DNA from 3 places in the Psychrobacillus mangrovi genome. Region 2 is predicted to be linked to each of the others. Evidence: a T-box and tRNA genes for the amino acid it is inferred to sense, from the RefSeq annotation. Region 2 holds a T-box; the other regions hold tRNA genes.
The links. A T-box is a leader RNA that pairs with one kind of tRNA and senses whether it is charged. The one in region 2 lies ahead of argS (arginine--tRNA ligase), so its partner is inferred to be a tRNA-Arg.

Region 1: it encodes a tRNA-Arg, which carries the amino acid that the T-box ahead of argS (arginine--tRNA ligase) is inferred to sense. The anticodon was not compared.
Region 3: it encodes a tRNA-Arg, which carries the amino acid that the T-box ahead of argS (arginine--tRNA ligase) is inferred to sense. The anticodon was not compared.

What each region holds. Positions count from the first base shown of each region.
Region 1 is NZ_JBAWSY010000008.1:117,915-125,849, reverse strand. It holds gene WAX74_RS12585 (glutaredoxin family protein) at 184-414, opposite strand; gene WAX74_RS12580 (TPM domain-containing protein) at 515-1,312, opposite strand; gene WAX74_RS12575 (LemA family protein) at 1,312-1,890, opposite strand; gene WAX74_RS12570 (catalase) at 2,053-2,994, shown strand; tRNA gene WAX74_RS12565 (tRNA-Arg) at 3,196-3,267, opposite strand; gene clpP (ATP-dependent Clp endopeptidase proteolytic subunit ClpP) at 3,432-4,028, shown strand; gene WAX74_RS12555 (HPr family phosphocarrier protein) at 4,379-4,636, opposite strand; gene whiA (DNA-binding protein WhiA) at 4,656-5,597, opposite strand; gene WAX74_RS12545 (gluconeogenesis factor YvcK family protein) at 5,644-6,606, opposite strand; gene rapZ (RNase adapter RapZ) at 6,611-7,495, opposite strand; gene WAX74_RS12535 (8-oxo-dGTP diphosphatase) at 7,488-7,935, opposite strand, start outside.
Region 2 is NZ_JBAWSY010000002.1:487,804-495,738, reverse strand. It holds gene WAX74_RS05450 (GNAT family N-acetyltransferase) at 1-81, shown strand, start outside; gene WAX74_RS05445 (LLM class flavin-dependent oxidoreductase) at 84-1,139, shown strand; gene WAX74_RS05440 (nitroreductase family protein) at 1,246-1,845, shown strand; gene WAX74_RS05435 (flavin reductase family protein) at 1,903-2,391, shown strand; gene WAX74_RS05430 (collagen-like protein) at 2,502-4,265, opposite strand; gene argS (arginine--tRNA ligase) at 4,359-6,023, opposite strand; T-box leader at 6,066-6,285, opposite strand; gene WAX74_RS05420 (MBL fold metallo-hydrolase) at 6,416-7,261, shown strand; gene WAX74_RS05415 (DUF1028 domain-containing protein) at 7,372-7,935, shown strand, end outside.
Region 3 is NZ_JBAWSY010000003.1:205,668-213,602, reverse strand. It holds gene ku (non-homologous end joining protein Ku) at 1-476, shown strand, start outside; gene WAX74_RS06940 (alanine/glycine:cation symporter family protein) at 650-2,113, opposite strand; gene WAX74_RS06935 (amidohydrolase) at 2,136-3,743, opposite strand; gene WAX74_RS06930 (hypothetical protein) at 3,991-4,347, opposite strand; tRNA gene WAX74_RS06925 (tRNA-Arg) at 4,558-4,631, opposite strand; tRNA gene WAX74_RS06920 (tRNA-Arg) at 4,935-5,008, opposite strand; gene WAX74_RS06915 (metallophosphoesterase family protein) at 5,084-5,587, opposite strand; gene WAX74_RS06910 (XTP/dITP diphosphatase) at 5,596-6,198, opposite strand; gene rph (ribonuclease PH) at 6,195-6,959, opposite strand; gene racE (glutamate racemase) at 7,031-7,828, opposite strand; gene WAX74_RS06895 (MarR family winged helix-turn-helix transcriptional regulator) at 7,839-7,935, opposite strand, start outside.

The DNA of each region.
Region 1 (7,935 bases), on a different contig from region 2:
AAAATGTCCCAGTTACTTAAAAAAAAAGCGAATCAACAAAGTAATCATACAATATTATATTCAACTTAGCAATATAAGTGCATTATTTTGGTAGGTATGGAATTGTACTATTTTTTTATCCAATCGTAAAACACTTGCTAGTATTCACTTCTTCCTTGCGACTAGCTAAGTACTGGAACATTATTAGAGCAATGCCTCCAGTAATGTTGCGTAATCCACTCGTCCATATTGAATGATTTTATCGTTATATTCTATAACAGGAATCATTAACATAAACTTTTCATGCAATTCATCATCTTCTTCAATATTCACTTCATTTATTTCAAATGAAATATCTTCTTGTACGAGTTTTAACATAAGTCTTGCATCATCACATAAATGACATCCTGGTCTTGTATAAAAATTGACTTCCACTAAAATTCGCCTCCTGAGAAGAAAGAAACGCCCAAAAAATTTGAGCGTTAATTTGTATATAATATTACTTAGTACTCGAGCATTTTTCAACAGTCTGGATTCACCACTTACGTCCAGCTCCACCGCCTCCGGAACTGCCTCCTCCGAAGCCGCCAAAACCTCCACCCGAACTTTTTCCACCTCCGAAACCTCCACCGAAACTTCCAGGTCCGAACATTATGGATCGAGAACGACGACGTCCACCAGGACCCCCTCTACCTCCTCCATTCGTAATGGAGAAGATAATATAAATAACAACTATGATTGCAATAATAGTTGTAAATGAAAAACCTCCATCAGACGTAGCAGGATTCTTCGGTTCTACTAATTCTCCGTCCCAGCCATATTCTGTTGCAACCTCATTGTAGAGAACTTGATACGTAGAAAGTACTGCATCCTCTACAGCACCTTGATTTAAATATGGCTTCGTATATTCATCTAGGATACGACCAATCTTCCCGTCCGGTAATGCACCTTCTAAACCTTGCCCTACTGTAATATATACATCTCTGTTTCCTTTCTTAGTAGGATCTGTCTCAATTACGAATAAAACACCATTGTTTTTTTCTTGATCACCAATACCAAATTCTCTAATGACATCAACACTAAATTGATTAACATCTTGACCATTTAACGAATTGATAATCATGACAACAATCTGTGAACCTGTAGCATTGTCAAGATTTGAACCCAACTCTTCAATCTGTTGTTTTGTTGTTTCAGACAAATAACCTTCATAATCTTGAACATATAGTTCACCTGGAATTGGTTCTGGTATCTCAGATGCAGCTACTGTCACTAAGGGAAAAGAAATGCATAAAAGTAGCGCAACTATGAGCATACGCGCAACTTTTATCATTACTCTCCATCTCCTTCAAAATCAACGACTGGAGCATCTTGTGCTGCTGGGTCTGCTTTAAAATATTCTTTTTTATCAAAGCCAAAAATAGAAGCTACAATACTTCCTGGCATTCTTTTTACTTTTTTATTATATTCTGAAACGACTCCGTTATAATCCTGTCTAGCTACGGATAAACGATTTTCAGTTCCAGCTAACTCATCCATTAATTGTTTGAAGTTTGCATCAGCTTTCAGCTCTGGATAGTTTTCTACAACGACTAATAGTCTACTTAATGCTCCAGACAACGCATCGTTTGCCGCAGCTTGTTCTTCGGGTGTACCTGCTCCCGCTAATCTCGAACGAGCATCTGCAATGTTACCAAGCACCTCTTCTTCATGTGCCGCAAAACCTTTCACTGTGTTCACTAAGTTTGGAATTAAATCCATTCTGCGCTGTAATTGATTTTCAATTTGAGCGTATGCATTATTAACATCTTCTTCTCCATTTACAAAACCGTTGTAACTTGGTATTAATATGGCTGCAAAAATTGCAATGATGACTACAATGACCACTATCGGCCCCAATAACTTTTTCATTTCCATTCACCTCTAGTTAAGTATAGTCTTAATGTACCTTTAACTCTAAAATGTAAAACATACAATCATATACGGTAAAAAGAATTATAAGTTTCAGATTGTTTAATATAATTTATCAGTGGTAATGATGGATAGGATGGCTATTTATAAATATTAAAAGAGGTGATTCATATAAATAAATCAAATGAACATCACAACAGATTGCCAACTGAAGCAATAGATACTTTAGAAAAAATTCAAGGTACCTTCCCTGGCGCTCGTCGTGCTCATGCAAAGGGACACTATTATGAGGCAATTTTTACTCCTACAGGAAATGCAAAACCATATACTATTGCAGGTCATCTCCAAGACCAGGAAGTTCCTGTAACTGTACGATTCTCTAACAGTCCTCCGAATCCGTCAGCAGCAGATTTTCTTTCTCCTGTTAAAGGGATGTCTGTCCTATTTCATTTACCAGATGGTACGACAAGCCATTTAGTAAGCACAACGGTTCCCATGTTTGTAACGAAAGATCCTGAGTCCTTTATAGACATGTTAAAAACACTTACCGCTGACAAAACAGGTCTAGATAAGGTGGATCTAGGACTCGGTATAGCAAATATCCTAAAAAAATATCCCGAAAGAAAAAACATAATACTTGCACTAAAGGAACAAATGAAACAACCACCTACGAGTTATGCACTGCTAAACTATTACCCTATACATGCCTTTTATTTTGTAAATAGAGATGGCAAACGACAAGCGATCAAATACGAATGGCAACCTGTAAAATCCGAGACAAAGCCATCAAAAAAATTTTCCCCTGACTATCTTAGTGAAGACCTCGAATATCGATTAATTAATGGACAGGTTTCTTTTAATTTAATCATTCGCTTAGGTTTGGAAAGTGACCCAACAGATGACCCTACAGATCCATGGCCGGATGATCGTGCAAAAATAAACGTTGGACAGCTTAATATATTAAAACCATTTCAACCTAAAGAAAAACTATTATTCGACCCAACGATTGTGACAACAGGCATCGAGCTACCAAATGATCCAATCCTACACTTTCGCCATGAAGCCTACGCCGTTTCCTTTAACAGACGACAGAAAAATGAATAAAAAAAACACTCTACACATATAAAGCTTGTGTAGAGTGTTTGATTTGTAACGCCCTCGGTAATGATAGTGAATATGAAAAAAAATCTTTTATAAATAGGCGTTCATAAAATTGTTTTAAAAAAAACGCTCTAAAACGTTGTTATACCAACGAATTAGAGCATTAACGAAAGTTTTCAATCTTAATCCAATAAGAGTGAAATACGCCCTCGGAGGGAATCGAACCCCCATCCCAAGAACCGGAATCTTGTGTCATATCCATTAAACTACGAGGGCAAGCGACTTATCTATTATACAAATGGAATGCAAATAATTCAAGCTATCATTTCAATGCTTAATATTTGACCTTCCTTGACCTTAATGTGTATGATAAAGTTACAACTGAGGGAACTCTTCTCAGTAATCAAATAATCAAACCACCTTTGAAGGAGGCAATCAGGATGAATTTAATTCCTACAGTTATTGAACAAACAAATCGTGGAGAACGTGCATATGACATCTACTCTCGATTATTAAAAGACCGTATTATTATGCTTGGAAGTGGTATTGATGACAACGTTTCAAACTCTATCGTTGCTCAATTATTATTCCTAGAAGCAGAAGATCCGGAAAAAGACATCTCTATTTACATCAATAGTCCAGGTGGAAGTATCACAGCTGGTATGGCAATCTACGATACAATGCAGTTCATCAAACCTGATGTACAAACAATTTGTATCGGTATGGCTGCTTCCATGGGAGCATTCTTACTAACAGCTGGAGCAAAAGGAAAACGCTATGCGCTTCCTAACGCTGAAGTAATGATTCACCAACCACTTGGTGGAGCACAAGGGCAAGCAACTGAAATCGAAATTGCTGCAAAACGCATTTTACATTTACGTGATAAATTAAACCACATTATTTCTGAACGCACTGGTCAACCAATCGAAGTGATTGCAAGAGATACAGATCGTGATAATTTCATGACAGCTGAACGTGCAAAAGAATATGGCTTAATCGACCATATTATTGACCGTAGTGAAATGAAGAAATCTTAATAAGAAAATTGTAACTTGTATTTTATCTGTTAAACGTTTAAAGAGTGGAGGAAAGTGACTCGGTCACTTCCCTCCACTCTTTTTCTATATTTCCGTTATGATTTCCTAAGTATAAAATGAGTAAAAGATGCTATATGGACAGAAAACTTTTTATGTGGACGGAAAATATTCTATACGGACAGAAACTAATTTTATCCGGACACATTTTTATCTATCCGGTCAGAAATAATTTTATCCGGACACAAACTAGGTAAGCCCCTTTACTTTCTGCATCTCCTCAATGTTAATTTACAAACCAAAATAAAAAGACCGCCTTTTCGTCTTTACTGACTAGTTGGGCGCTCTCTTTATTAATTTTCATGGGAAATAAATTTTGCTAATGCTTCTACTGCTTCTTCCTCATCAGAACCATCTGCACTTAAAGTTACAGTGATTCCTTTGCTAATAGCCAAGCTCATTATTCCCATTATACTTTTCGCATTTACCTTTTTCGTATCTTTTTCTAGATAAACATCTGCAATATAACGATTAGCCTCTTGGACAAATAAAGCTGCCTGTCTCGCTTGTAGTCCGGCTGGTAATTTCACTTCGACCTGTTTTTCTGTCATTTTTCTACTCTCCATTTCACTAAATTGTCTCGCCCCTGCGAAGTGCGTCCGCAATTTCATCTATTTTTCGTAAACGATGATTTATCCCTGATTTGCTTACATTTCCAGTGGAAACCATTTCACCTAATTCTTTCAATGTAACATCTTGGTATTCAACACGCAACCTTGCAATCTCTCTTAATTTTTCAGGAAGTTGGTCTAAACCAATCGTATTTTCAATAAATCGGATATTTTCTACTTGTCTAATTGCCGCACTGATTGTTTTATTTAAGTTAGCTGTTTCGCAGTTAACCAGACGATTTACACTGTTCCGCATATCTCGAATGATTCGTACATCCTCGAATTTTAATAGTGCATTATGTGCTCCAGCAATGCTTAAAAAATCAGAAATCTTTTCTGCTTCCTTTAAATAAGCTACATAGCCTTTTTTTCTTTCGATTGTTTTTGCATTCAGCTCGAATTCATTCATTAGTTCCACTAATGCATCACTATGAGTTTTATATAAAGAATAAATCTCCAAATGATAAGAAGATGTTTCTGGATTATTAACAGAACCACCCGCCAAGAATGCTCCTCTAAGATAAGCGCGCTTACAGCAATTCTTCTTTACAAGTTCCTTTGAAATAGAATACTCAAATTGAAAATTCTCTTTCAATATTTTTAAATCTTCTAGTAAGTTCTTGGTCCCTTCACGGACGCGACAGATATATACATTGTTCTTTTTCAATCTCATTTTTTTACGAACAAGTAATTCTACTCTATAGGGATATAATGATTTTATCAATGTATATAGCCTTCTAGCAATTGCTGCGTTTTCAGTTTGGACATCTAAACTCAGCATTTTATTGCTAAATGATAGAGAACCGTTCATTCGAATAAGCGCAGAAAGTTCAGCTTTCGAACAACAAGGTTTCGACTCTTCCTGGGTCATTTCTTTTTTTGTTTCAGAAGCAAACGACATAACCGTTTCCCCCTTTCTTGCTAGAGACTATTTGCGGTGATTAAATTTAACCAGCATATTCTACTAGCCATTTGGCTACTTCCGTCGCATCATGACGAACTGCTCCATCATACACAACTGAAATATCTTTTTTAACGATGTCTATGTCTAATGTTTCTAATTTTTCTACATCTATTCTTACAGGAGAAGCTTTTTCTTGTTTGTATAAGAATTGTACATTTTCTGGAATATTTTCATTGCTAATTAATACGGTATCTAAAAAGTTTTCTCCTACATGATCAATAAGTGCTTGAACGTGATCAGAAGCCGAATAATTGCTCGTTTCTCCTGCCTGCGTCATCAGATTGCAAATGTATACTTTCTTTGCTTTTGATTGATTAATTGCGTTCTTTATATCCTTTACTAATAAATTAGGAAGGATACTTGTATATAAACTACCAGGTCCAATAGCAATAATATCCGCATCTAATATAGTTTTAATTGTTTCCGGTAACGGCTTTACCTCAGAAGGAGTAATAAAAACTCTTTCTATCTTATGTCCATATTGTGGGATTTTAGATTCTCCACTAATGATGGTTTTGTCTTCAAATTCTGCATGAAGCGTAACTATTTGATTAGCAGCTGGGAGTACCTTCCCGTGTACTTTTAATACATGGCTCATTTCTCGAATCGCATTGGCAAAGTCTCCTGTAATGGAAGTCAAGGCTGCAAGCATTAAGTTGCCTAAAGAATGACCTTCTAATTCAGTTGAGTCGGAAAAACGATACTGAAACATTTCCTCTACTAGTGGTTCTACATCTGAAAGTGCAGCTAATACATTTCGAACATCACCGGGTGGTGGAATATCATAGTCATCCCGTAAGCGCCCAGAACTTCCTCCATCATCTGCCACAGTGACAATTGCAGTAATTTCAAGTGGAAATTTCTTCAAACCACGAAGTAAAGTAGATAATCCCGTACCACCACCAATAATTACTATTTTCTTTTTTTGGTGTTTCGTACGATCCATTACTTCATTCCTTTCTTATAGTAACATCTCTATGCGTAATAATTGTTTTGTCTTCTGCTTTTAATAGTTTACCAAAGTATTCGGCTAGAGTTACGGAGCGATGTTGTCCCCCAGTACATCCGAATGCAATGACTAGCTGCGTTTTACCTTCTCGTTTATATTGTGGAATCATGAATTGAAACAAATCTGTTAATTTTTCAATTAACGTTTTTGTATCTACCCACTTTAGTACGTAACTTGATACTTCTTTATCCAGTCCTGATTTTAAACGTAACTCTTCAATATAGTATGGATTTGGAAGGAATCGTACATCAAATACTAAATCCGCATCTATAGGAAGCCCATGTTTAAAGCCAAATGACATAACATTGACTGTAAAAACATTGCTTCCTTTTGGTGAGAATTCGTCTTGTATTTTTTCACGTAGCTCTCGTGGCTTCATTTTGGAAGTATTATAAATAAATTGAGCTCTTCCTTTAAGGTCAGAAAGTAATTCTCTTTCTTTTTTTATCCCATCTAAAGGAAGGCCTGAGTTCGCTAGAGGATGAGATCGTCTAGTTTCTTTATATCTTCTAACTAATGCTTCATCTTGCGCATCTAAAAATAAAACTTTAGGTGTTACTGACGTTGCTTCTTGTAAGCTGTTAATCGAATCAACTAACGTATTAAACATTTCTCCCCCACGTAAATCCATCACGGCAGCAATATTGCGAGGCTGTTTATTCGAATCCATCATTAGATTAATGAATGTACCTAAAAGTTCAGGAGGTAAATTATCGATACAATAATAGCCAAGATCTTCAAAGCTTTGAATCGCCACCGTCTTCCCTGCTCCAGACATACCGGTAATTATGACTACTTCTGTTTCAAGCTTTTGTTGACTATCCATTAGTTACTTCTCCCTCCGATGATTGCTGAATCGTTTCTTTTAGTAGGGTAAAGTCAGGCGTGTATACAAATGTACCATATTGAACACCGTGCTCTTTAACGGCAAAAAGTAGATTTGTACGATCGCCCTCTGCCATAGGTAAGACTTCTAGCTCTTCTACCGGATGCCATTCTAAAACACCTTCTTTTGTTTCTTTAAAAGGTGTTCCTTCTAGGTCTCTTGCAATAAAGGTGAAAAGCATCCATTCATCAATTCGTTCTCCATCCTCTTCAATCACCATTGTATAAATTCCTTTTAAATGTGGACGGATTGGAGTTGTATTCGTTTCTTCTGTGTACTCTCGGACTGCAGCACTAAAAATGGATTCACCTGGCTCCATTTTACCACCCGGAGCAACATACCAGTTTCTTCTAGGCTTTTTTAATAAAAGAACTTGCCCA
Region 2 (7,935 bases):
AAACGTGATACGTCAAAGGAGTTTAAGAAATTAAATTTTATAGTAAAGTGCTATCGTTACGATTTACTGGGGGACAATTAGAGATGCAGTTCATAATAGGGAATCTACTTAGCAATTTGCGAAATGTAAAGACTGGTGAAAGCATACGTTCAGAAGAAGCTTTTGAAAACTTGATTCAGCAAGCTGTTTTTGCAGAAAATCTTGGCTTTGATGGGTACGGAATAGGAGAACGACATGGTGCCCCTTTTCTTTCCTCCTCTCCTACTGTCCTCCTCGGTGCTATAGCAGCAAAAACCACGAAGATTCGTTTATTGACAACGATAACTGTACTTAGTGTATTAGACCCTGTTCGAGTGGCGGAAGATTACGCAACGATTGATCATTTATCAAAGGGACGACTAAATATTATTATTGGCAAAGGAAATGATCCACGTCACTTTCCATTGTTCGGAGTAAAAAATGAGGATCAGTATGAATCTCTAGAGGAACGATACTTGTTACTAAAAAGGTTATGGAGCGAAGAAAATGTCAATTGGGAAGGTAAATACCGTTCTCCATTAGAAAATATCACGACACAGCCACGTCCTTACCAATCCTCTATTCCGATTTGGCATGGAAGTGCATCTAGCAAAGTTTCTACAGAGCTAGCTGCAAAAAATGGAGATCCTATTTTCTCATCGAATACCTTTCACGACCAAGCCAAGTACAAAGAGTTGATTGATCATTACCGTGAACGATTAAAGTTTTATGGGCACGATTCATCAAAAGCTATTGTTGGTGCAGGTGCTATGGGATTGTATATCGGGGATACAAATGAAGAAGCAATTAAACGTTTTCGTCCTTATTATGATGCACAAATGAATTCTGATGCTTCTAAGCATAATGATGCTCCTTTTAAAGATTTAGAAGATCATATTGCCCGTGGTTCTGCATTAATAGGAAGCCCAGACAAAATAATAGAAAAACTTTTAGACTACCATAATGCTTTTGGTCACCAAGTACAAATGATTAGTGTGGAAGGGTTGGAGGTTGCCGAGCAACAAGAACAATTGGAACGATTTGCAAAGGAAATCATTCCAGTATTAAAACGGGAAATCCCCGCAACTGTTTGGAAAGAGGAACAACCATCTTTAGTTTAGAACTTTATTTCCAAATTTTATGATCGAGTACATGTGAAATGCTTTCACTTATAGTGTAACTATTGAATGATGGAGTGTTTTCATGATGGAAAGGAGAATAATAATTATGACAAAAAGCTTTTATTCTGCAGTACAAAGTAGACGTTCTATTTATGGAATTAGTAGTGAAGTGGTAATATCCGATGAAAGAATAAATGAGGTTATTAATTTAGCGGTTAAGCATACACCTACTGCTTTTAATTCGCAAACTGGACGAATTGTTGTTTTGTTAGGGGAACAAAACAAAAAATATTGGAAGATAACTTTTGAAACGCTGAAAAAAGGTCTTCCAGAAGAGAAAATAGCCTCAACAGAAGAAAGAATAGAAGGATTTGCAAGAGGTTATGGTACTGTTTTATTTTTTGAGGATTATTCGATTGTAGAATCGTTTCAATATAAGTTTGCTAGTTTAGAAGATCATTTTCCTCTCTGGTCCCATCAGGCTTCTGGTATCTTACAATATCTAGTTTGGACATCTCTAGAGCAAGAAGGCTTTGGAGCTAGTCTACAACATTTTGCACCGGAAATTGATGAAAAGTTAAGAATAGCTTGGGGAATTCAAAAGGAGTGGCAGCTTATTGCACAGTTGCCATTTGGTAAACCCGTTTCCCCACCAAAAGAAAAAATTATTGAGCCGGTAGAAGACAGAGTGGTAATAGTGAAATAAAAAATAAAAAGAATGGAAGTGGATCGTATGACAAATGTAGCGGAAGAAAATTCTTCTTTGATAGACCAATCACTAGAATTTAAGAAAGCACTAGGTAATTATCCTACAGGTGTAACTGTTGTAACCACTTTTGATCATGAAAATAAACCTATTGGATTAACTGTTAATTCGTTTGCATCTGTGTCTTTGGAGCCGTTGCTTATTTTGTGGTCAATTGATAAAAAATCGAGTTCATACGATACCTTTTTGAAAGTAGATAAATTTGCAGTTAATATTTTGGCAGAAGACCAAGCTGATATTTGTAAATTATTTGCATCTAAAGTAGAAGATCGATTTAGTCAATGCGACTGGGGAAAATCAGAGATAGGGTTACCTATTTTGAAGGGGGCACTCGCTCAAATTGAATGTAAAACTTTTCAGCAAATAGATGCAGGAGATCATATTATATTCATTGGCGAAGTAGTTCAGATTAAGAATACTGAGAAAAATCCTTTGTTATATCATAAAAGAATATTTGGACCTATACCTGAAGACTTTTATAAATAATTTGATGATGGAGAGTTGCTCGTTAAAGAGTAGCTCTTTTCTTTCTTCTTAATCAAAATGAAAAGAAGCTGAACCCTTGTTCTTTTTCATTAGGGTCAGCTTTAACAGAGTTACGTAGATATTTTTTTAATGATAATAGCCGCATTTATACCGATTTGTGAACCACCAGCATCGAATCGTAGGTCAAAATGACTTGGTAGGGAGGTATGATTACGAAGAGTCAAATCAGTATTATCTTTTAAACGAAGAATTTGAATACCAACGTTTTGGTTATTTCCATTTTCAGCACCAAAGGATGTGCCTTTTATTTCTTTACCATTTGCAAATAGAGTGACCTGATTTGGCTGTCTACCTGTTAAGTGATAGAAAATTTCGTAAACACCACCATTTTTAATGTGAATAATTGCTTCTCCTTCTGTATGGGTAATTCCCGCTGTCATAATACCATTAGTATTAAAGGAGATATCTTCTTCTTGATAAGTCCTTTGCTTATCCGTATTAAAAATATAAGCATATTCTGCAATCCCAGCAGCTGGTCCAGGTGGTCCAGCCACTCCTGCGGGACCTTGAGCTCCAGTTGGCCCAGTTGGCCCCGCTTTCCCGGGAGGACCTTTCTCCCCAGGATCACCCTGCGGACCTTTTTCACCTTTAGGCCCAGGGATACCAGGAGGACCTGACAATCCAGGAGGCCCTTGATACCCACGAAGACCCTGTGGACCGCTTTCACCTTTAGGTCCAGGAATACCCGGAGGCCCGGGCATCCCAGGAAGACCTTGTTCTCCAGGAATACCTTTCGCGCCAGTTTCACCTTTAGACCCACGAATACCAGGAGATCCTTGTTCCCCAGGATCACCCTGCGGACCTTTTTCACCTTTAGGCCCAGGGATACCAGGAGGACCTGCCACTCCACGAGGTCCTTGTTCCCCAGGTACACCCTGCAGACCATTTTCGCCTTTAGGCCCCGGAATACCACGAGGTCCTCGTTCCCCAGGAACACCCTGCAGACCATTTTCACCTTTAGGTCCAGGAATACCAGGAGGACCTGCCACTCCACGAGGTCCTTGTTCACCCGAAACACCTCGAGGACCAGTTTCGCCTTTAGGCCCAGGAACACCTTGCAGGCCATTTTCACCTTTAGGCCCCGGAATACCAGGAGGCCCAGCCAATCCAGGAGGTCCTTGATATCCACGTAGACCCTGGGGACCATTTTCACCTTTAGGCCCCGGAATACCCTGAGGCCCAGCCACCCCAGGAGGGCCTTGTTCCCCAGGAATACCTTGCGAACCATTTTCACCTTTAGGTCCAGGTATACCCTGAGGACCAGGTACCCCGGGAGAACCTTGTTCCCCAGGAACACCTCGAGGGCCAGTTTCGCCTTTAGGCCCAGGAACACCTTGCGGACCAGCTTCGCCTATAGGCCCGCAAACACCTTGTGGACCAGTTTCGCCTTTTGACCCTGGAATACCTTGAGGCCCAGGAACCCCAGTAGGTCCTTGTTTACCAGGATCACCCTGAGGGCCAGTTTCGCCTTTTGGTCCTGGAATACCTTGAGGCCCAGGTACCCCAGGTGCACCTTGCGAACCATTTTTACCTTTAGGTCCAGGAATACCAGGAGGTCCTTGTTCCCCAGGAATACCTTGCGGACCAGTTTCACCTATTGGACCAGGAAACCCTTCATAACCCATTAATCCTCGAGGTCCTCTTTCCCCTCGTGGACCAGGTGGACCTGGAACTCCAGGGGGGCCTTGCTCACCAGAAGGTCCCTCCAAACCTCTTGGCCCTCGCCTACCCCTAGAGCTATGAATTTTTCCGCATTTGCTGCATGGTTTTCTTTTCTCCACTAGTTCACTTCCTCTCTTTAATAGCGTATTCATATAGGAAGAGGGGGGTTGGACTTTAGTCAGTGGTGTTTCTGTTTTTGTAAACAATAAAGCTAGGTTTGAGAAAGTTGAAAAATATAACCTCTTTTACATTTCAATAGGCGCTTTCATTCCTAGCAATCTTAAGGATTCTCCTAACAAGGTTATAACTGATTGAACAATTGCTAAGCGATATGGTAATTGAGGAGGATCTTTTATTATTGGCACGTTTCCATAAAATGAATTGAAAACTTGGGACAAATCTAATGCATATTTTGCTACTAATGATGGGTCATACTCAATTGCTGCCCGTTGAATAATGTCTGGAAATTTCTCAAGTGATTTGATAACTTCCCATTCATAATCATTTACTTCAGTGACTTGGAAAATATCATTATTCTGAACTTTTCTTAAAACAGAGCAGGCACGTGCGTACGTATACTGGATATAGGGACCTGTTTCTCCCTCAGTTTGAAGCATTTTCTTTATATCAAATTCGATGTCATGCTTTCGGTGTTGTTTTAGATCACTAAAGATGATTGCTCCTACACCTACTTCTTTTGCTACTTCTTTTTTATTCACTAACAAAGGATTTTTTTCTTCAATCGTTTCCTCCGCTAATTGAATAGCTTCATTTAATACTTCTTCTAATAATATAATTTTTCCTTTACGAGTCGACAACTTTTTTCCGTCTTTCAAGATTAATCCAAAAGGAATATGTTGAATTGCTTCAGACCACTCATATCCCATTTTATTTAATACCGCCTTTAACTGTGCGAAGTGTAAGCTTTGTTCATTTCCAACAACATATAAAGATTTTATGAAATGATAGTTCTCTTTTCGATGGATGGCTGCTGTAATATCTCTTGTCGCATATAGAGTTGCACCATCTGATTTTTTAATTAGACAAGGAGGTAAGTTTTCTCCAACATTTACAACAAGTGCACCATCAGATGCAATTAATAATTTCTTTTGTTGTAAGTCATCCACTATCGGGTCCATTTTGTCGTTGTAATACGCCTCTCCTTTATAAGAGTCAAACGTAACGCCAAGTAAGTTATAAATCTTTTGAAACTCATTTAATGATTCTGTACGAAACCATTCCCATAATGCTAATGCTTCATGATCACCATCTTCTAAAGATTTAAAGGCAGCTCTGCCCTTATCATTCAATGACTCATCCGTTTCCGCCTCCTCATGAAAATGAATATATAGAGCTAATAATGTTTGAATAGGCGCTTCCTGAACTTTCTTTTCGTCTCCCCATAATCGATAAGCTACTAGCAATTTCCCAAACTGGGTACCCCAATCACCGAGATGGTTTATCTTAATTGGTTTGTATCCATTTTTTTCTAGAATTAAAGCAATTGAATTTCCTATAACGGTTGATCGTAAATGACCCATGGAAAATGGTTTTGCAATGTTTGGGGAGGACATATCAATTGTAACTACACCTCCAGCACCTAAATTAGAAGAACCAAATAGTTTTTCTTGCTCGTGAATAATAGTCAAAACGGAATTAGTGAATGTTGTTCGTTTCATGAATATATTCACATAACCATTTACAGCTTCAACTTTTTCAATGTGTATATCCTGAATACGATTAGCGAGTTCTTGTGCAATTACATTAGGCGATTTCTTTTGCTTTTTGGCAAATGAAAAACAGGGTAGAGCATAGTCTCCTAAATGTGAATACACAGGTTCCTCGATCATATGCTCCTCTAATAACTCAGTCGTGAAATTTTGAAGAATGTCTACAACTAACTGTTTCATTTAAACTCCTCCTAATTAAAAAAAGCCCTCGTCTCATCATAAAAATGAGACGAAAGCTCGAACTTCCGCGGTACCACTCAATTTGCCTATTTTAGGCCACTTTCTCCTAACGGTGAGTCTCCGGCTTTAAAGAAAAAGGGCACTTGTTCTTTTCTTTTAAGCATCTCCAAAGTGCGGTTCACAACTCATTATAACTAGGCTTTCACCATCCCTAGCTCGCTTGGTAATCCGACGTTGTTACTCTCTTTATCGTAGATATTAAAATTGAATTTACCAAATAAAAGTGAAGAAGTCAACTTGTTTAGTGAAGTAAATAGCGTGGTATAAATTTATGTGAGCAGTGAAAAACTAAATGTAAGAAAGATGAAAAGAGGGATATTGTGGATCAGACTATTTCGTATGGTGACGATTATAAATTTATACCTGCAACATCAGTTGGAAGTGGAGTAGGATTTGACGTTCTCCCAGATATTTATTGTCATACGATACAAATTGTTAATATATGTTTAGTAGGGCATCCTCAGTCTGATGATTTTGTTCTAGTGGATGCTGGTATGCCTCATTCTTCTAAGGAGATTATCTCTGTCATAGAAGAACGGTTTGGTGAAAATAAAAAACCTAATGCCATTATTTTAACTCACGGGCACTTTGATCATGTAGGTGCAATTATTGAATTAGTGGAGAAATGGGATATACCAGTTTATGCACATAGTCTGGAATTGCCTTTTTTAACAGGAAAGGAAAGTTATCAAAATCCAGATCCAACAGTAGAAGGCGGTATGATAGCCAAAATGTCAGCTATGTTTCCAAAGGATCCAATCAATTTAGGAGACCTTGTGAAGGAATTACCTTCAGATGGAACAATTCCTCATATGCCAGGTTTTAGATGGATTCATACTCCGGGACACACGCCAGGTCATGTATCACTGTTTAGGGATGAAGATAAAGTTTTAATAGTTGGAGATGCATTTGTTACTGTAAAACAAGAATATTTATATAAAGTAATCACTCAGGAGCAGGAAATTAGTGGCCCTCCAAGATATTTTACAACAGATTGGGAGGCAGCAAGGGATTCAGTGGAAAGGTTAGCTGAATTAAAACCAAAAGTCGCTGTTACAGGGCATGGTTTACCGATGACTGGTGAACTATTGGCGAGCAACTTACATCTATTAGTAAAAGATTTTGAACAAATCGCGAAGCCTGGATATGGTAAGTATGTTAATGAAAAAAATAATTAACTTTGGATTTGAACCCACCCTATTAAAAAGGGGATGGGTTCTTTTAATTGACAGAATATAAAGTTAAAATAGAAATAAGTAAGGATGTGGAAAATGAGAGGGGTATAATGATGACATTTTCAATTGTTGGCTATGATCCGCAAACGAGAGAGTTAGGTGTAGCAGTAGCGTCCAAATTTTTAAGCGTCGGAGCAGTTGTTCCTTTTGCAAAAGCGGGTGTAGGGGCTATTGCTACCCAATCTTGGGCAAATTTAGATTATGGTAAATACGGTTTGGAGTTGCTGGAAAAAGGAGTGGCACCCGAGGAAGTTTTAAAAAATCTCGTTGAAAACGATGAAAAGTCTGCATCTAGGCAAGTAGGAATTGTAGATGCAAAGGGAAAAAGTATTACCTTTACAGGCGAGGATTGTTTTGATTGGGCAGGTGGTTATGCAGGAGAAAATTTTGCTGTACAAGGAAATATTTTAGTTGATCATAACACAGTAGAAGCAATGCGAGCATCATTTGTAAAATCAGAGGGTTCCTTAGCGGAGCGTTTACTAGATGCATTGTGTGCAGGAGAACTTGCAGGTGGTGACAGCCGTGGAAAACAGTCTGCAGCATTGTTAATTGTAAAAGAAAATGGTAGCTATGGAGGATTTAATGATCGCTATATTGATCTCCGAGTCGATGAT
Region 3 (7,935 bases), on a different contig from region 2:
GGAAAGCCTACTCCCTTTTAAGAAAGGCTTTACTCGAGTCAGGAAAAATTGGCGTAGCGAAAATTATTATTAGATCCAAAGAGCAGTTGGCGATAGTTCGAGTATATAAAGAGACACTATTGATGGAAACGATACATTATCCGGACGAAGTTAGAAGCGTTCAAGATGTCCCTAATATCCCTAGTGAAGAAAATGTTGTTCAACGGGAGCTCGAAACGGCTTTATTATTGGTCGATCAGTTAACAACAACATTCGCACCTGAAAAGTATACTGATGATTATCGAACCGCTCTAATGGAATTAATTGAGGAAAAGAAATCTGGCAATCAAATAGTGACCGCAACAGATGAAAAACAACCTGTTGCCCCTTCCAATGTGACAGATTTAATGTCCGCTCTACAAGCTTCCCTGGATAAAACGAAAAAGAAAAAGCCCGCAACAAGAAAGAGAACAACAAAGGCAAAAACTTTAGCGTGATTGTACGAGATAATGCACATTAAAAGCTTTTGAAAACTAGGCATAGATTGGGGAAAACTATTCCCTTGCCCTAATGCCAGATATGCCAAATGAACATAGTCCATGTTTGTCGAATATGAATAATTAATTGTGAAAAAACCGCAAAGTCTAATCTTTGCGGTTTTAAATGTTCTCTACTTATTCCCTTTCTTCACTTTATCTTCATAAAAGACACTAAAATTCGGGTCAACTACTCCAATATTTAAATATCTAGCCTTATAATCTTGAAGTAATTCAAAGAATTTTTTACTAAGAAATAATATAACAACTAAGTTTACAAATGTCGGAATGGCAGTAGTTATGTCCGCAAAATACCAAACTGCTTTTCCTGGAAGATTATACATTACAGCGTAAATAACCATCAATGAACCAGGAATTGGATACAGCCACTTGAAAAGGGTTAGAATTTTATATTTTAGCGTAACCTTTTTCTCGTCTTTAAACATGTGTCTTAATAAGATTTCATAGTACGTATACCATCCGGTAGAAGTTGTAAGCCCAAATAAGAAAATTGATATAGTGATAATATAACGACCGAATTCACCGATTCCGATTTCAAACGCAGACAATGTTAATGCGGCCCCATCTAATCCAGAAGACCAAACACCGGTAATGATAATTGTAAAAGCTGTTATCGAACAAACAATCATCGTATCAACAAAAACTTCTACTGCTCCCCACATACCTTGTTTAATAGGATGATCCGTTTTCGCTGTTGAGTGAATCATTGGTGAAGTTCCCCATCCAGCTTCATTACTATACACGGCACGCGCTACACCCATACGGATTACTTGAGCAATAGCCGCACCAGTAAAACCGCCGACAGCTGCCATACCAGAAAATGCACTGTCAAATATTAAACCAAAGACAGGAATGATTTCGGAGTAATTTTTAAAAATAATAAATAGACCAGCAATAACATAAAACATACACATGAAAGGCACAAGTAAAGAGGCAATTTCACCAATACGCTTGATTCCACCGTAAATGATGATATAAATAATTGTCAAATAAATAAGGGAAGCGGGAATCATGCCAATATTAAAGGAAGAGCTTAATGCTTCAGAAATAGTATAATTTTGAAGCGTAATAAAAAACGTTGTAAAGATTCCAAAACCAAATAAAATGGCAGGCACTTTCCAATATTTAAATTTCTTTTCTTCCCCAAGCCCTTTTTCCATGTAATAGGTTGGCCCGCCATACGGATTTCCTTTTTCATCTGTGTTGCGGTAGTAAACAGATAATGATACTTCTACGGTTTTCGTAATCATGCCAAGAAGTGCTGTAATCCACATCCAAAAAACTGCTCCAGGACCTCCAATTGCGATGGCTGTAGCAACTCCCCCGATATTTCCAACTCCTACACTTCCACCAATTGCTGTACTTACCGCTTGAAATGGAGTTAATATTCCTTTCGAATCTTTCGACTTGTCTCGCTTTGAAAATACTTTACCAAAGGTAGATTTAAAGATATGAGGTAAATACCCGAACTGGAATAGCTTGCTTCCAATGGTGAAATATAACCCGACGAATAAAACAGTGAAAATTAGTGGTAATCCCCATAGCCAACCAACGATTGTTTCAAGTAGAGCATCCATATTCAATGTCCTCCCCTATTAGTTATAGTTCGTTATTTCGGTATTTAATTTCACCGCCGATTACCGTCATTTCTACTTTAGTAGTCAACAACTCATCAGCACTCTTCATACGAAACGGATCTTGTGAAAGTACCGTCATATCACATAGTTTTCCTCTTTCAAGTGTTCCTTTCTCATATTCCTCGTTTGTTGCGTAAGCACCTCCTAACGTAAAAAGTTGAATTGCTTCATACATGGACAATTTCTCTTGCGCATTATATCCATCGTGAGTCTCTTCTCTTTTCTTGCGTGTCACAGCTGCATGAATTCCTAACAATGGATTTAACGGTTCGATTGGTGCATCAGAACCACCTGCACACAATACCCCGTTTTGTAACAGTGTTTTAAATGGATAAGCAAACTTGGCTCTGGATTCTCCTAATCTATCTATAATCCATGGGTAATCACTTGTTACAAACTTTGGTTGTACATCTGAAATTCGATGTGAACCTTTTAGTCTTTCCATCAATACTTCATTTAAAATAGATACATGTATGAGTCTATCTCTAAATCTTGTAGGTTCGAATAAATCCAAAATATCTAAAACATTTATTAAAGCCTGGTCACCAATAGTATGTATTGCAACAGGCATATTATTTTCGCGGATATCTTTTATAATTTGAAAAAGTTCATCATTATCATACATTGCATTTCCAAGGTTATTTCCATCATCCTCATAGGGCTGAGAAAGAAGAGCAGTTCTGCCTCCTAATGCGCCATCCGCAAAAAGCTTGATTGCTCCGATCATCACTTTATTATTTCCGTAACCTGTAAACATACTAGATGCTTTTAATTCTTCTAAATAATCATAGTCAATTAAAAGATTACTTCTAGGACCGATGCCTTCTTTATTAACAAGCTCATTGAATAGCTTGTAAGTTTGACTTGCACCTCCTAAATAATTCGGGTCATTTGTGTGTATGCTTGTTAAACCAAGGCTAACTGCATCTTGAAGAGCATTTTTTAAGGCTTCTTTTAACTGGGAGTAACTTTTTTGGGGTATATGTTTTGTAATGAGGGTTGAAGCGGTTTCAAGCAAAAGGCCAGTAGGCTTATGACTAGTAGGGTCAGTTACAATAGTGCCACCATATGGAATGACCATATTGGTATGATATCCACAAAGTGAAAGGGCACGGCTATTTACTAAAAATGCATGTCCACATATTCGAGGTAAAAAAAGCGGAAAGTAAGGAGCTACATAGTCCAGTTCTTGTATGGAAGGAATTCGTTTATCAGGAAAAATGTTTTCATCCCACCCACGACCTAAAATCCATTCTCCCGGCAATAATGTGCTTGCTTTTTTCTTAATTGCAGCTAATAATTCATCTTTAGATTTAATGCCAATAAGATTAAGCTCCAGAGAATTAATCCCTACACTTGAAATATGAAGATGACTGTCTATCAAACCTGGGATTACAGTTTTTTCTTCCATGTTTATAATGGGTGTTCCGTTTCTCCCCCATTGCAGAATCATATCTTCGTGTGTTCCCATATCCAAAATTCTATCGTTATCAACAACGATAGACTGTACAGTAGGTTTAAGAGAATTCATCGTATAGAAAGTGCCATTTGTATAAATTGTCTTCAAAATAGATACACCTCTCTCTTATTCTTAAGTTATTAAAATATAAGTAAGTTATGCTAGTAAACTAAATATGATATAAAGAAAATATTATTGGTTTAAAATAATTATAAACGAAAATAAAGATAAGACAAAATATTCTGTACATTATAATGGAAATATATGAATGAAAAGAAGAATGTAGAACGCCTAGTAACTAAACTTAAAATTATAATAAGAATATAAAAAAGCACCTCTATGAGATGCTCGTTCATCATTAATTTTGTATATGCCGGTTTAATTCGTCGGCAATTTGTTTGTATGATTTATTTTCTTTATATTTCATTCGAGAAATTTGATAATTTAACCCCTTCAGCATGGTTTTATTTTTTTCTTTTTCTCTCTTAATTTCTAAATAAAAATCATGCATCTTTAGGAGCCTAATTTTTTTGTTTCGTAAATCCTGAATGTTACCTACTTGTGTAGTATGGACAATATCCTGGCTTTCACCAACAGTAAATGACAGCTTATTTCTCCCATACCAAAGCTCTAAATCCACATTAATTTGTTGTAAATGCATTTCAATAGTATCGATTTTTCTACACAGATCCACATAATTTGTGATTGTATCCACTTAAGCCCCCCAATCCCGATTATGTATAAATATTCTATATACATTTTTTTGCTTAGGCGAAATTCGAAGGCTTAATCAATGGAACCATATTGCTAAAAAAATATCCGTTATTACTTAATTGCAATTAAATACAAAAAGAAAAAGCGTTTAAAATGTTGATATAACAACATTTTAAACGCTTTTTCATGTTATTAGGTTATACATAGAAAACGTCCCAGGAGAGATTCGAACTCCCGACCGACGCCTTAGAAGGGCGTTGCTCTATCCAGCTGAGCTACTGAGACAATATTACATGCCTACCCAAATAGTAGGAAGACAATATATATTATCTGTTATTTTCTATACAAAGTCAAGCGGAAAATAAATAAAAATGCAATATACTACACCGATTACTTCAAATTATTATAAGTAAAAACAATGAAAAGGAAATATCGAATATTTAAGACACAAAAAAACCTCCTAAACATTAGAATAGGAGGTTTTTTCGTTCAATATTTAGAAAGGATATTTGATTAGGTACAAATCCTAAACGTTTACCCCAATCGCTCTAAACATTGATGTATAAAGATTGGATTATTATTTGTTTACGTCCCAGGAGAGATTCGAACTCCCGACCGACGCCTTAGAAGGGCGTTGCTCTATCCAGCTGAGCTACTGAGACCAGTACTCCCCCACCACACAGATAGGAAAGACAAGATTTATTATATAATCTATTTTGAATTAAGTCAACGCTATTTCAATAAAACTTTAAAATTATATTTTCAATAATAATATGTTCCGAGGAATAGAAAAATACATTCCATCCATCCTTAAATTTTTCGACAATTGCATAGCTTTTTTCTTTACGACCACGTGGCTGGTGTAGGCTACCTGGATTCACAAAAAGAACCCCATTGTTCATTTCCGCACCAATTAAATGAGAATGACCAAAACAAACAATGGATGCAGCTAATTCCTGTGCTCGATAACTAAGTGGCATAAGTGTCGATTTCACTTTATGTTTATGCCCATGTGTAACATAAACAATTTCGTCCTCTACTTTTAAAACCTGCTCCTCAGGAAATTGTGAATCAAAATCACAATTCCCACGAACAACATAAATTGGTTTATCTTCAAAGTATGAAAATTCCAGTTCACTATCTCCACAGTGGATTATCATATCCACTTCCTTGTGGTGTTGTATTACTTGTTCCATTGTTTTAGTATCCTGATGGGTATCACTAATTATTAATAATTTCATTCTATTACCTATTCGCTCTTCAAAAACTCAGGAAGTTTGACAGACAGTTTTTTAATCGCATTTCCTCTGTGAGAAATTGCACCTTTTTCTTCTGCAGATAGTTCAGCCATCATTCTATTTTCAGATGGAACATAAAATACCGGATCATATCCAAAACCATTGCTTCCTTTTTTTTCTTTTGCAATGATGCCTTCGCAAGTCCCTCTAACTGTAATTGGTTCCATAGAAGGTGAAGCGACTGCAATCGCGCATACAAATCTTGCTGTACGATTCGAATCTTCTACGTTTTCAAGCTCTTTTAGCACTTTTACGATATTTGCTTCATCACTTTTTTCTTCTCCAGCGTATCGCGCAGAATAGATGCCTGGACGTCCATCTAACGCGTCAATTTCTAGTCCGCTATCATCAGCTATCACGATCGTTTGTAGACGCTTTGCTAATGCTGTCGCCTTTAACAATGCATTCTCCTCAAATGTAGTGCCAGTTTCTTCTACATCCATATCCTCCGCAACATCATGCAAAGTTAAAACTTCGTAGCCTAGAGGTCCAAATAATGCTTCAAAATCTTTTGCTTTTCCTTTATTTTTAGTAGCAATAATTATTTTTTTCATTTTGTCACCTGACCTTTATCACCGATTTTATGAGCCAATTCACCAAGCGCAGAACGTTGAATGTCCATTAACTGCTTAATACCAACCTCACCATACTCAAGTAGTTCCAGTAACTCTTTTTTGGAGAAAGTTGCTTCTTCACCAGTACCTTGTAGTTCCACATATTCCCCATCACTCGTTTGAACGATATTCATATCTACTGCTGCTGATGAATCTTCTTCATAGTTTAAATCTAATACAACACCAACATTTTCAATAATACCAACACTTGTTGCAGCTAAATAATGACGTACTGGAAATACCGGCAAGTTCTTTTCTTCATACAGTTTACCAAGAGCAATCGTTAAAGCAACAAATGCTCCTGTTATACTAGCTGTTCTTGTGCCTCCATCCGCCTGAATTACATCACAGTCGATCCAAATGGTTTTCTCTCCTATACTTTCTAAGTCTACTACTGAACGCAATGCTCGTCCTATTAGGCGTTGTATTTCCATTGTCCGACCAGTTACTTTACCTTTTGAAGCTTCACGTTGTGTACGAGCTTGTGTCGCTCGTGGAAGCATAGAATATTCCGCAGTGATCCAGCCCTTGCCTTGTCCTCTTAAAAAAGGCGGCACTCTATCTTCAATAGTTGCATTACATATGACCTTTGTTCGTCCCACTGTTATTAATACGGACCCTTCTGGATGAATTAAATAATCCGTTGCTATTTGTACTTCCCTTAATTGATCTACGTTTCTACCATCAGTTCTTGTTGTCATATACTTCTCCTTTATATTACACTTCAAGCAAAATAAGACCCCGCTATTCGAGGATTCTCAAGTTAACAGGGTCATGTAAATGAAATTGTTCTTACATCTGCATTTTGCAGTACTAACCACTTTTCGACAATTGTCTTAAAGATTGGAATAGATCCAGTTGTATAGAATACCGGCTGTTTGTAACCCGAAAGTGGATTATGCATCTCATGATAATCCAAGTACTCTAATACTTCCTGGGCTGTTTGCTCTGCGGAAGAAAGCACCTTCACCTGAGGGCCAACAGCTTCCTCAATATATTTTTGTAATAAAGGATAATGGGTACAGCCAAGGATGACCGTATCAAATTGTTCGTTTTTTAATGGAAGTAACGTATTGTATACCATATTACGGGCAAATTCCCCTTCATACTCATTGCTTTCCACAAGAGGCACGAAAGTAGGGCATGCAAGTGGTATAACTTTGCTCGATGAATTCAGAGCAGTTATAGCCTCTTCATAAGCCCCACTTTTTATTGTACCGCTTGTACCTAAGACTACAATTTCATTTTTTTTTGTAGCTTTCATTGCAGCACGAGCGCCTGGAAAAATAACTCCAATCACTGGAAAAGGCATTTTTTTGCTTAATGAATCAAGTGCAACGGCAGTTGCTGTATTACAAGCAATGACCAACATTTTAATATTCATTTTAGATAAAGCAGTTGCCAATTGCCATGTAAATTTACGTACTTCTCCGCTCGAACGCGGTCCATATGGACATCTTGCAGTATCTCCAATATAAATAATTTCTTCATTCGGCAAAAGTCGCATAATTTCTTTAGCGACTGTTAAACCGCCAACTCCAGAGTCTATAACGCCAATCGGGGCTTTCAATTTTAATTCCTCAGTTCTTTTTCATCTCTTGGTGTAATTTTTCTAATAATGTTGATAGATTTGCTACTTCGTCTTTGTTGAATTGTTTTAGTATGTCTTCTAAGTAC